DNA from 3 places in the Leclercia adecarboxylata genome. Region 1 is predicted to be linked to each of the others. Evidence: predicted binding sites of a transcription regulator. Region 1 holds the regulator's gene; each other region holds the start of a gene.

Region 1 (4,258 bases):
CCGTTGCGGAACAAAACAGCGGAAAAAATGTGCAACCTCAGCGGGAAATGCTTTCCTACCGGCGTGGAGAAGAATAGTTTTTCGATTTACCACGCAAATACAGTCTGTCCGACGATATCAGGGGGGCAATTTAAACGCTTATAACGTTTAAAGGCAATATGGGATCTGAAAACCAGAACAATATGCCAGCCTGAAAGATGAGCGTGGAACATTACACCATTTATAAGAAAAACTCATGGCTAATCATGCGAACAAAAAAGCAACAGGCGTATAAAATTTACCCGCGCTTCGGTTGACTGCAAAGCAAACAGGCCAGCATACGCTGGCCTGTGGCAATATCTGATTACAGTGACGCCGTCAGGCGCTGTTACTGGCAATTAAACGTTCCGGGATCACGAAGCTGAAACGCGTGCTCTTACCCGGCGTACTGACGATATCGAGACGGCTGTCGTGGTGATTGATGGCATGCTTAACAATCGCCAGCCCCAGGCCGCTGCCGCCCGTCTGCCGGGAACGCGCTTTATCCACCCGATAAAAACGCTCGGTCAGACGAGGAATATGCTCCGGACCGATCCCCGGGCCATTGTCCTCAACGCTGAACTCCGCCCCCGTGGGCACATGCTGCCAGCGCACGGTGATGTGGGTCCCGGCGGGGGTATGATTCACCGCGTTATAGACCAGGTTCGAGATCGCGCTGCGCAGCTCGTCGTTACTGCCGCGCACTTTCAGGGTGTTATCCACCTCGAAGGTAAGCTGGTGCTGCTGCTGGCTTAAGGTCTGCGCTTCGCGCTCTAACATCCGCAGCATCATCGGCACATCGATCGTTTCATTCAGCGCCAGGGTCGGAGCCGCCTCAATGCGCGAGAGGGTCAGCAACTGCTTCACCAGGCCTTCCATGCGTTGCGTCTGCTCGCGCATGGTCTGCAGCGCTTTTTCCCGCGGCGCACCCTCCAGGGTCTGCTCCTGCATCATCTCCAGATAGCCCTGCAGCACCGTCAGCGGGGTGCGTAATTCGTGGCTGACGTTGGCGAAGAAGTTGCGCCGCGCCCCTTCGAGCTGGTGCATTTGCGTCACGTCGCGCGCCACCATCAGCCACTGTTTGTCGCTGTAGGGCATCACGCGGATCTCCAGATGACGACCGTTGTTGAGCACCAGATTATGCGGGCGGGTGAAGTCGCGTTTTTTCAGATACTGCGTGAACTCCGGATAACGCAGCAGGTTGAGAATGTTTTGCCCGTTATCATCCGGCCAGCGCAGGCCCAGCAGCTGTTGTGCCAGACCGTTGCACCAGAACATTGTTCCCTCTTCGGTGGTGAGTATCACCGCATCCGGCAGCGATTCCGCGCCGCTGCGAAAGCGTTTGATCAGACTGCCCAGCTCACGACGGCGTTTTTTATTACGCATCTGCATCTGGTGCAGGCCATACAGAAGAGGTTCCCAGCTTCCGCTGCCGGGCGGCGGCGTCATACTTCTGTCAACCCACAGCCACCATGACAGGCGGAGCAAATTCCAGAAATGCCAGATCAGCAGTCCTGTGACCGCTGCCAGTAAAAACCAGGGTAAATAACCGATTAAGGCCCCGAGGATCAGGGCCGGGATACAGCAAAGTATCAGTTCAAAACAGAGCCTTTTCCATGACAGACGTTCCAGCACGCGTCACACTCCTGTCATTGTTCAGAAACGGGTGGAGAAACGATAACCCGTGCCGCGGACGGTCTGTACCATGCGATCGTGACCGCTGGTTTCGAGTGCCTTACGCAAACGGCGAATGTGAACATCCACCGTTCGATCTTCAACATAAACGTTAGTGCCCCAGACATTATTGAGCAACTGCTCGCGGCTGTAGACGCGCTCCGGGTGGGTCATGAAGAAGTGCAACAGTTTGAATTCGGTCGGCCCCATATCAAGAGGGTTTTCACCGGTCATCACGCGGTGCGAGGTAGGATCCAGGCTCAGGCCCTGCATTTCAATCACCTCTTCCACCGCCATCGGTGAAATACGTCGCATCACGGCCTTAATGCGTGCCACCAGCTCTTTCGGGGAGAAGGGTTTGGTGATGTAGTCATCCGCGCCGGTCTCCAGGCCACGAACGCGATCTTCCTCTTCGCCACGGGCGGTTAACATCATCACCGGGATATCGCGGGTTAGCGCTTCACGTTTGATATATTTGATGAATTGCAGACCAGAGCCGCCAGGCAACATCCAGTCAAGCAGGATCAGATCGGGCCAGGGTTCGTTGAGCTGATTCACCGCGCTGTCGTAATCTTCGGCTTCTATCGGTTGAAAGCCATTTTGTTCGAGCACGAAACAGACCATTTCGCGAATGGGTGCTTCATCTTCTACGACCAGAATACGTCTCGCCATACTTAGCCCTGTCTTATTGAGGTTACATGTTTGTAATACGGCGTCATTATGCGTCAGATTTATGACAGATTTATGAAAAACGTACCCGCTAATAATGGCAAGCCGTTGTTTTATGGCAGCCCCGATTGTAACGGTTATCTTCGTCACCCTGAAAGTTTATAATCCCGCTAACCTTTTTTTGCCACGGATCTGTTATGCGCATACTTCACACCTCGGACTGGCATCTGGGACAAAATTTTTACAGCAAAAGCCGCGCCGCCGAACATGAAGCGTTCCTCAACTGGCTGCTTGAGACTGCGCAATCACAGGACGTCGATGCCATCCTGGTGGCCGGGGATATCTTCGATACCGGCTCGCCGCCGAGCTATGCGCGCGAGCTCTATAACCGTTTCGTGGTGAACCTGCAAAAAACCGGCTGCCATCTGGTGATAGTAGCGGGCAACCATGATTCCGTCGCCACGTTGAATGAATCCCGTGAGATCCTGGCTTTTTTGAATACCACCGTGGTCGCCAGCGCCGGCCATGCTCCGCAAATATTGAACAGACGCGACGGCACGCCCGGGGCGGTGCTGTGCCCAATCCCCTTTTTACGTCCGCGCGACGTGGTGCAGAGCCAGGCGGGTCTGTCCGGGACAGAGAAACAGCAGCAGCTGTTAAAAGCCATCACCCACTATTATGACGATCAATATACCCAGGCCTGCGCCCTTCGCGGCGACAGCGTGCTGCCGATTATCGCGACCGGGCATCTCACCACCGTCGGGGCCAGTAAAAGTGACGCGGTACGTGACATCTATATCGGTACGCTGGATGCCTTTCCCGCCCAGCATTTCCCGGCGGCAGACTATATCGCCCTGGGCCACATCCACCGGGCGCAGATGATTGGCGGCTGCGAGCATATTCGCTACTGCGGCTCCCCTATTCCCCTCAGCTTTGATGAAACCGGCAAAAGCAAATGCGTGCATCTGGTGAGTTTCGACCAGGGTAAGCTTAGCGCCGTCGAATCACTTGAGGTGCCCATTACCCAGCCGCTGGCGGTGCTGAAGGGCGATCTGGCGGCCATTACCGCCCAGCTTGAGCAGTGGCGCGGCGTGGAACAAACGCCGCCCGTCTGGCTGGATATCGAACTCACCACCGATGAGTACCTGCACGACATGCAGCGCAAGATCCAGAACCTGACGGAAGATCTGCCGGTGGAGGTGCTGCTGGTGCGCCGCAGCCGCGAGCAGCGCGAAAAGAGCCTGGCCAGCAGCCTGCGGGAAACCCTCAGCGAGCTGCGGGTGGAGGAAGTTTTTGAGCGCCGCCTCGCACAGGAAACCCTGGATGATGCCCAGCGTGCCCGGCTCAACGAACTGTTCAGCCACACGCTCCACGCCCTCAGCAATGAGGAGGATGACGCATGAAAATTCTCAGCCTGCGCCTGAAAAACCTCAACTCCCTCAAGGGCGAATGGAAAATCGACTTTACCGCCGAGCCTTTCCTCAGCAATGGCCTGTTTGCCATTACCGGCCCGACCGGTGCGGGTAAAACCACCCTGCTGGACGCCATCTGCCTGGCGCTCTATCACGAGACGCCGCGCCTGAATACGGTCTCGCAGTCGCAAAACGACCTGATGACCCGCGACACCGCCGAGTGCCTCGCCGAAGTGGAGTTTGAAGTCAAAGGGATCGCCTATCGTGCCTTCTGGAGCCAGAACCGGGCGCGTAACCAGCCGGACGGCAATCTGCAGGTGCCCCGCGTGGAGCTGGCCCAGTGTGAAGATGGCAAAATTCTGGCGGATAAAGTAAAGGACAAGCTGGAGCTGGTCGCCTCCCTGACCGGGCTCGACTACGACCGCTTTACCCGCTCAATGCTCTTATCTCAGGGACAGTTCGCCGCCTTCCTGAACGCCAAACCG
Region 2 (4,258 bases), 140 kb from region 1:
TAATATCATCAGCTACACCTCTAAGCTGGTGGAAGATCAGCAGGCCCGCACCATTGCTGACGTGGTCGCAAACGATGCGGGCGTGCAGTCCGTGCAGGGCTACGGCAACAGCGCGGAGAGCTATCGCATTCGCGGTCTGAAGTTCGACGGAGACGACATGACCTTCGGCGGACTCTCCGGCGTGCTGCCGCGCCAGGTAGTGGACGCCCAGATGGTGGATCGCATTGAGATCTTCAAAGGCGCCAACTCCCTGATGAACGGCGCAGCCAGCTCCGGCGTGGGCGGGATGATCAACCTTGAGCCGAAACATGCGGGCGCTACGCCGCAGGCGAAAGTGGGCGTGGACTACACCTCCGATTCGCAGATTGGCACCACCCTGGATGCCGGTCGTCGCTTCGGCGATAACGACCAGTTTGGCGCCCGCGTCAACGTGGTTCACCGTGAAGGCGAGGCCCCGGTAGCCAACGATCGCCGCCGCACCACGCTGCTCTCCACCGGCCTGGACTATGCGGGCGATAAGTTCCGCAGCTCCGTGGACCTGGGTTATCAGATGAAAACCTTCCACGGCTCAGAAACCGGGGTCAATATCTCCGGCGTTGATTTCGTGCCCGAGCCGCCGAAAAACGATCGTAACTACTCGCAGAAATGGGCCTACAGCAACATCGAAAACGAATTCGGCATGTGGCGCAGCGAGTACGACATCACCGACAACTGGACGGCTTACACCGGTCTGGGTGCCCAGCACGCCCATGAAGAGGGGCTTTACAGCGGTGCGAAGCTGGTGGACAAGAGCGGCAAAGCCACCGCGTCGCGTCTCGATACCAACCGCATCAGCGACAGCGTGAGCGGCATGGCGGGCATCCGCGGTAACTTCGATACCGGTTTTGTGTCGCACAAGGTGAACGTCGGCTACTCAGCGATGAGCAAAAACGAGAAAATCGCCTGGAAGATGTCGGCCGCGAAGGATAACCCGGTCACCAACATTTATCACAATACCGGCGTGGATGCGCCGCCAAGCACTAACTTAAACGGCTCCGGCGGTAACTACAGCGATCCGCTGACCAGCGGCCGCACCCGCACTCAGGGCTGGCTGCTGAGCGACACCCTCGGGGTGCTGGATGACACCCTGCTGTTCACCGTTGGGGCCCGTCATCAGAAGGTGGTGATCCGCGGCTATAACAAAATCACCGGTCACGAAAACGAGGCGGACAGCTTCGACGGCAGCCGCTGGATGCCGACCTATGGCGTGGTCTACAAACCGTGGGAGACGGTATCGCTGTACGCCAACCACACCGAGGCGCTGCAGCCGGGTAAAACCGCGCCAAACACCGCCACCAACTACGGCCAGAGCACCGGGATCGTCCACTCTAAGCAGAACGAAGTGGGCGTGAAGGCCGATTTCGGTCGCGTTGGCGGCTCGCTGGCGCTGTTTGAGATCAAAATGCCGTTCGCCATTCTCGACAGCCAGACCAAACACTACGGTCTGGATGCCGAGCAGCGTAACCGCGGCGTGGAGCTGAACGTCTTTGGCGAGCCGGTGCTGGGCCTGCGTCTGAACGCCAGCGCCACCTGGCTGCAGGCGGAGCTGACCAAAACCAACAACGGCGTTAACCAGGGCAATGACGCCATTGGCGTCCCGAGCTTCTACGGCGTGCTGGGGGCAGAGTATGACATCAAGCCTGTCGACGGCCTGACCGCCACAGCCCGCGTAAACCACTCCGGCTCGCAGTATGCGGATCTCGCCAACAGCAAGAAACTGGACAGCTACACCACCCTGGATCTGGGCATGCGTTACCGCTTCGCGGTCAACAATGACCAGAACCAGATGACCGTTCGCGCCGGGATCGAAAACATCACCGACGAAAACTACTGGTCAAGCGTGGACGACGGCGGCACCTACCTGTTCCAGGGGGAGCCGCGCACCTTTAAGGTCTCTGTAGGCTACGAGTTCTGAGTTCGACCCTCGTTATCGGGGCAGGGATGCCCCCCTTCTGACTGTTATAAAAATGTAATCAATTGTACTTATAGTGTTCCCACTTTATCGTTTCTTAGCCTGAAGAAAGGAAGCCATTGTGGGTAAACCTCTTAAGTCCGTATTCAAAAAAGAACATCGCGACGATGTCAGCAATTCCAGCGCTAACCCGGTCTTTTCCAGCGTGCTCTCCCGCCGCCGTTTCCTGCAGATGGGCGCCATTGCCGGTGCCGCCGCCTCTTTCCCGTTCCTGCTTAAGTCTGAAAACGCCCTGGCCGCGGTTTCCCGGCCTTCAGCCCTGAGCAAGGCGGTCGCGCTCGGCTTTACCAGCATTCCGGTGTCGACTGACGATACGGTCAGGGTGCCCGAGGGCTACGTCGCGCGTCCTTTCTACCGCTGGGGTGATGCCACCGGCATTAAGGGCGCAATGCCGGACTTCAAATTTGACGCCAGCAACACCACCGACGAACAGGCAGCACAGGCGGGCATGCACCATGACGGCATGGCGTGGTTTAGCCTGCCGCAGGGGGAAGAGAACCCCGGCCACGGCCTGCTGGCGATGAACCATGAGTACATCGACAACGGCATGCTCTTTAGCGACGGCACCGCCAACTGGAGCCTGGATAAAGCGCGTAAAGGCCAGAACGCCATGGGCGTGTCGGTTATCGAAGTGAAAAAGAACGGCAGCGACTGGGAGGTGGTGCGTCCTTCCGGCTTTGCCCGCCGCATCACGGTCAACACACCGATGCAGCTCACCGGTCCGGCGCGTCAGCAGGACTTAATGAAAACCGCCGCCGATCCGCAGGGTGAGCGGGTGCTCGGCACCATGCAAAACTGCGCCAACGGCCACACGCCGTGGGGCACCTACCTGACCTGCGAAGAGAACTGGTCGGATATTTTCGTCAAGAAAGGCGAACGTAACGCGCTGGAGAAGCGCTATGGCATCAGCGACAGCGATGAGTCCTACCGCTGGAGCGAAGTGGACGACAGGTTCAGCGTCGATAAAACCCCTAACGAGCCGAACCGCTTTGGCTGGGTAGTGGAAATCGATCCCTACAACCCGGACTCCACGCCGCGCAAACACACCGCGCTGGGGCGCTTCAAGCATGAAGGCGCCGCCGTCACCCTGGCCGCCGACAAGCGCGTGGTCACCTACATGGGCGACGACCAGAAGTTTGAGTACATCTACAAATTTGTCTCCGACAACAAATACAATCCGGCCGATCGCGCCGCCAATATGCAGCTGCTGACCGCCGGCACGCTCTACGTCGCCCGATTCAACGACGACGGCTCCGGCGAGTGGCTGCCGCTGGTCTTCGGCCAGAACGGGCTGGACAAGAGCAAAGGCTTCGAAAGCCAGGGCGATCTGCTGATCAAAACCCGCCTGGCGGCCGATGCGGTGGGGGCCACCAAAATGGACAGGCCGGAGTGGATTGCGGTCGATCCGCACGCCAGCGGCAGCGTTTACTGCACTCTGACCAACAACAGCGATCGCGGCAAAGAGGGCAAAGCGCCGGTGGACGCGGCCAACCCGCGAGCCAGTAATGCCTTCGGCCACATCATGCACTGGCACGAAGAGGGTGAAGATCCGGCGGCGTTACGCTTCAAATGGGACATCCTGGTGCTGGCCGGGCGCACGGACACCGCGGATGAGAAGGCGAAGGGCAGCATGAAGGGGGCCGAATTTGGCAGCCCGGACGGCCTGTCGTTCGACCATCAGGGCGTGCTGTGGATCCAGACCGACGTCTCCTCCAGCACCATTAATAAGAAAGCCTACGAGGGAATGGGCAATAACCAGATGGTGGCGACCATTCCGGGCACCAACGAGTACCGCCGTTTCCTGACGGGCCCGCGCGGGTGCGAAATCACCGGCATCGCGTTCACGCCGGACAACCGCACGCTGTTTATCAACATTCAGCATCCGGGCGAGGGTGGGGACGACATTACCGACCCGGCAAACCCGCGCGTCGTCTCCAACTGGCCGGACAATAACCCGAACGGACGCCCCCGCGCCTCGACGGTGGTCATCACCAGAGCGGACGGCGGCATTATCGGGTCGTGATCCGCTCGCACCGGGCAGCAACCGCTGCCCGGCGTTTAACTTGCTCCCGTCTGTCTGAAGTGTTAAAAGGTGCCCCTTCCATAGAAAGAGACAGGGCCAGGCCGTGAGAAACGCCTCATCCGCTTCAGATAAAAGTGTTGCTGAAGCCGCGTCGGAACAGACACCGACGCTCCACCGTGGTTTACAGAACCGCCATATTCAACTTATCGCCCTCGGCGGCGCAA
Region 3 (4,258 bases), 410 kb from region 1:
GTTCACTGTATGTTTTGTGCTTCTCTGTCAGCCACGCCACCCGTGAACGTGCTAAGTGGGCTCGCCGCCGCCCCCTTAGCAATCCCGGCTCCCGGCCAGGAAAATCGCCGCTTCGCGGTGCACTCAGCTTATTCCCGCAGGCTTAGGGTCGGGGGCGATCCTACATCCATGTAGGTCGCCCCCTCTCGGCGCATCCCTGCGCCTCGCCCCGGCCTGCGGTCAACGCTTCGTCGATTTTCAGCCGGACGAGGTAGTCGCTGTAAATCCCTTATTATCCTGAAATTATTTCATCGCGGTAAACATACGAAAATTACTGGGGATTCCTCATCCCACAGAGATAAGGTGCAAACCCTAAAAATGGCAGCCTTCGGCTGCCATTTTGCTTTTACCTACGACGCCGCAATAAACAGATCCCGCAGCTGATGCAGCTGGTCGCGGATCTGCGCGGCCTCCTCGAACTCGAGGTTCTGGGCGTGCTGCATCATCTGCCCTTCCAGCTCGTGAATTTTCTGCTGCAGCGCTTTCGGCGTCAGCGCCACGGTATCGGCCTCAACCGGTGAGCGCGACTTGCCGCGGCCCTTGGTTTTGGTCTTAGCAATGTTCTGGCCGAGCTGCAGGATATCCACCACCTTCTTGTTCAGCCCCTGCGGGGTGATGCCGTGCTCTTCGTTGTAGCGCTGCTGCTTCTCGCGACGGCGTTCGGTTTCACTAATCGCTTTGGCCATCGACGGGGTGATCTTATCCCCGTACAGAATCGCTTTGCCGTTGACGTTTCGCGCCGCACGGCCGATGGTCTGGATCAGCGATCGCTCGGAGCGCAGGAAGCCCTCTTTATCGGCGTCCAGAATCGCCACCAGCGACACTTCCGGCATATCCAGCCCCTCACGCAGCAGGTTGATCCCTACCAGCACGTCGAACTCGCCCAGGCGCAGATCGCGGATGATCTCCATACGCTCCACGGTGTCGATATCCGAGTGCAGATAGCGCACCTTCTCGCCGTGCTCTTCGAGGTATTCGGTCAGGTCTTCTGCCATGCGCTTGGTCAGGGTGGTGACCAGCACGCGCTCGTTGATGGCCGCCCTGGCGCGGATCTCAGACAGCAGATCGTCCACCTGGGTAGCAACCGGACGCACTTCGATAATCGGATCCAGCAGGCCGGTCGGACGCACCACCTGATCCACCACTTCGTCGCCCGATTTCTCCAGCTCGTAGTTGCCCGGCGTTGCCGACACGTAGATGGTTTGCGGGGCCAGCGCCTCGAACTCTTCAAACTTCATTGGGCGGTTATCCAGCGCAGACGGCAGGCGGAAGCCGTACTCCACCAGCGTCTCTTTACGCGCCCGGTCGCCGCGATACATCCCGCCAATCTGCGGAATGGTGACGTGGGATTCGTCCACCACCAGCAGACCATCCGCCGGCAGGTAATCAAACAGGGTTGGCGGCGCTTCGCCCGGCCCGCGACCGGAGAGATAGCGGGAGTAGTTTTCGATACCGGAGCAGTAGCCCAGCTCGTTCATCATCTCGAGATCGAACTGGGTACGCTGGCTGATACGCTGCTCTTCCAGCAGCTTATTGTTCTCCAGCAGCGTTTTACGGCGATCCGCCAGCTCAACCTTGATGTCCTCCATCGCCTGCACGATGCGCTCGCGCGGGGTGACGTAGTGGGTTTTCGGGTAGACGGTGAAGCGCTGAATGGTAGATTCAACATGCCCGGTTAGCGGGTCAAACAGCGACAGCCGCTCCACCTCTTCATCGAAAAGTTCCACGCGCAGCGCAAAGTCGTCCGACTCCGCCGGGAAGATGTCGATCACTTCGCCGCGCACCCGGAAGGTACCGCGCTGGAACGCCTGATCGTTACGGGTGTACTGCAGCTCGGCCAGGCGGCGCAGGATGGCGCGCTGATCGATGATCATCCCCACGGTCAGGTGCAGCATCATCTTCAGATAGAGATCCGGATCGCCCAGGCCGTAGATCGCCGACACCGAGGCAACGACCACCACGTCACGGCGCTCAAGCAGCGCTTTGGTGGCGGAGAGACGCATCTGCTCGATGTGTTCGTTCACCGAGGCATCTTTTTCGATAAAGGTATCGGAGCTCGGAACGTAGGCTTCCGGCTGGTAATAGTCGTAGTAAGAGACGAAGTACTCCACCGCATTATCGGGGAAGAACTCCTTCATCTCGCCGTAGAGCTGCGCCGCCAGGGTTTTGTTAGGGGCCAGCACCATGGTCGGGCGCTGCAGATCGGCGATCACGTTGGCGACGGTGAAGGTTTTACCCGACCCGGTCACCCCCAGCAGCGTCTGGTGCGCAAGCCCATCCTCCAGCCCCTCTTTCAGACGGCGAATCGCTTCAGGCTGATCGCCGGAAGGACGGAAAGCGGAATTCAGTTTGAACGGTTTACTCATGAACGGCGACCTGATGATGGTTGATACGGCAGGTGAGTAATTTTACTCTGGATGGCTATTTTTGCCAGTAAATTATACTGGATATAAAGCCAGTGGCAACCACGTTGTTTTGTGCCACTCAGGTCAGGAATCAAACAAAGTTGAACAAAATTTAGGCTGAGACGGGATAAAATTCCATCAATGCAGGGTTATCCCCAGAACTTTTTAATTTTTAACATTTGTCAAGGCGAGACGCCGGACTTTAGCGCATTACGTTGACAGTTTAATGACAGAGATTGATTTTATTTAACGCTTTGATTCAATTTCAAATTTTCAAAAAGACGCGTTTCGCATCAATTCAGGCGCAGGCCGCGTATTCTCTCGCTTACCTTGTGTTTTCTAACTCTAATGCACATGGTTATCCACAGGAATAGTGGATAACTGCTTCCAGGCCATACGGAGCGTGACTCAGCTAATTCCCGGTTTTTGCCCACAGCGCGACGGTAAAAAATTTTTATCGCCCAATTTTGGCGATCTGATGCCGAAAATCAGATAACGAATTGATGAGAGATTGCTCACATTTCGTTCAAATGGTGGCTGCACCAGTCGCACCCTTCGTGGCACCGACGTAGTGCAGGTTCCCTCCCCGCTGAGGCTGCTTTCTGAGTGGATTCCGAAAAAGAGATGTTTAATCGCCTTTTTACGGGCGGTGGCAAGAGTCTTGCAGTGTTTCTGAGGTCATCAACGTCTGTTAAGGAGAAACACCATGTTGAGCCTGCGTGCCGTGAATCAGTATTACGGGGATCGCCACACCCTGTGGAACGTTGATCTCGACCTGCCCCCCGGCGTCTGTACCGGGGTGGTCGGGCTGCCCGGAATGGGGAAAACAACCCTTGTAAGCTGTATCGCTGGCCTGCTGCCCATCGCCAGCGGCTCGATGGTCTGGCATGACGCCGGGGCCTCCCCCTGCGAATTAAGCCCGGGCGCGGGCATTAGCTTTGTGCCGCAGGAACGGCGGATCTTTTCGCAGCTGACGGTAGAGGAGAATCTGCATATCGCGCGGATGGCGAAAGGGAACGAAGGTGGGCCGGTGAGCAGCGATATTTTTGAGTTCTTCCCGGAGCTTTACCCGCTACGCCAGCTGCGGGCGTCAGGGCTTAACGACGACCAGCAGTATCAGCTGGCGCTGGCGAACGCGCTGGTGACCCGCCCTCGCCTGCTGATCCTCGACGAGCCCAGCCGTGGCGCCAGCCAGCAGTTTAGCGTCAAGCTGGCGCAGCTGCTGCTCAGGCTTAGCCGCGAGCTGGGATTATCGGTGCTGCTGGCCGAGCAGCACCTGTCGCTGATCCGCCGGGTGGCAGATCGCTTTTGCCTGCTGTATCGCGGGCGCAACGTGGCCCAGGGCCGGGTCAGCGAGCTGGATGCCCCGCTTATCGCCCACTGGATGGGGCCGACGGCGTCAGCGCGTTAAGAGAGAGATAACGCCCGATGTCCGCGGTGTCGGCCTCGTCGCCAAGCCAGGAGATCTCCCCCAGCAGCGGTGCGGGCAGCACGCGTTTAAGCGTCGCCATGTATTCCCCGTGGCGTTTGCCGGGGGCCACCACCACGTTGGCCACCCAGCCCGCAAAATGCAGCCCCGCCTGGCGGATCGCCTGGGCGGTGAGCATCGCGTGGTTGATGCAGCCCAGCTTCACCCCCACCACCAGGATCACCGGCAGCCGCTCGGCAATCGCCCAGTCGGCAAAGGTCTGCTCGTCTGAAAGCGGCGTAAACCAGCCGCCAGCCCCTTCCACCAGCACCCAGTCGGCCTGGCTCTCCAGCGCACGTAGCCCGGCAGTGAGCGCGCTGAATTCGATGGGGCGCTGCTCGTCGGC

The links. The regulator PhoB, encoded in region 1, activates phosphate uptake and scavenging genes when phosphate is short. The targets are predictions, from matches to a motif close to CTGTCATAAAACTGNCNNAT.
Region 2: FHN83_RS17310 (PhoX family protein) is a predicted target of PhoB. The motif match lies at 1,996-2,015, and genes of this name have one in related genera.
Region 3: uvrB (excinuclease ABC subunit UvrB) is a predicted target of PhoB. The motif match lies at 2,658-2,677, and genes of this name have one in related genera.

The regions. Positions count from the first base shown of each region.
Region 1 covers NZ_CP040889.1:3,114,752-3,119,009, reverse strand. The annotation lists gene phoR (phosphate regulon sensor histidine kinase PhoR) at 358-1,653, opposite strand; gene phoB (phosphate response regulator transcription factor PhoB) at 1,675-2,364, opposite strand; gene sbcD (exonuclease subunit SbcD) at 2,559-3,764, shown strand; gene sbcC (exonuclease subunit SbcC) at 3,761-4,258, shown strand, end outside.
Region 2 covers NZ_CP040889.1:3,256,753-3,261,010, forward strand. The annotation lists gene FHN83_RS17305 (TonB-dependent receptor) at 1-1,954, shown strand, start outside; gene FHN83_RS17310 (PhoX family protein) at 2,073-4,034, shown strand; gene pheP (phenylalanine transporter) at 4,138-4,258, shown strand, end outside.
Region 3 covers NZ_CP040889.1:3,520,566-3,524,823, reverse strand. The annotation lists gene uvrB (excinuclease ABC subunit UvrB) at 390-2,405, opposite strand; gene FHN83_RS18585 (ABC transporter ATP-binding protein) at 3,151-3,855, shown strand; gene bioD (dethiobiotin synthase) at 3,815-4,258, opposite strand, start outside.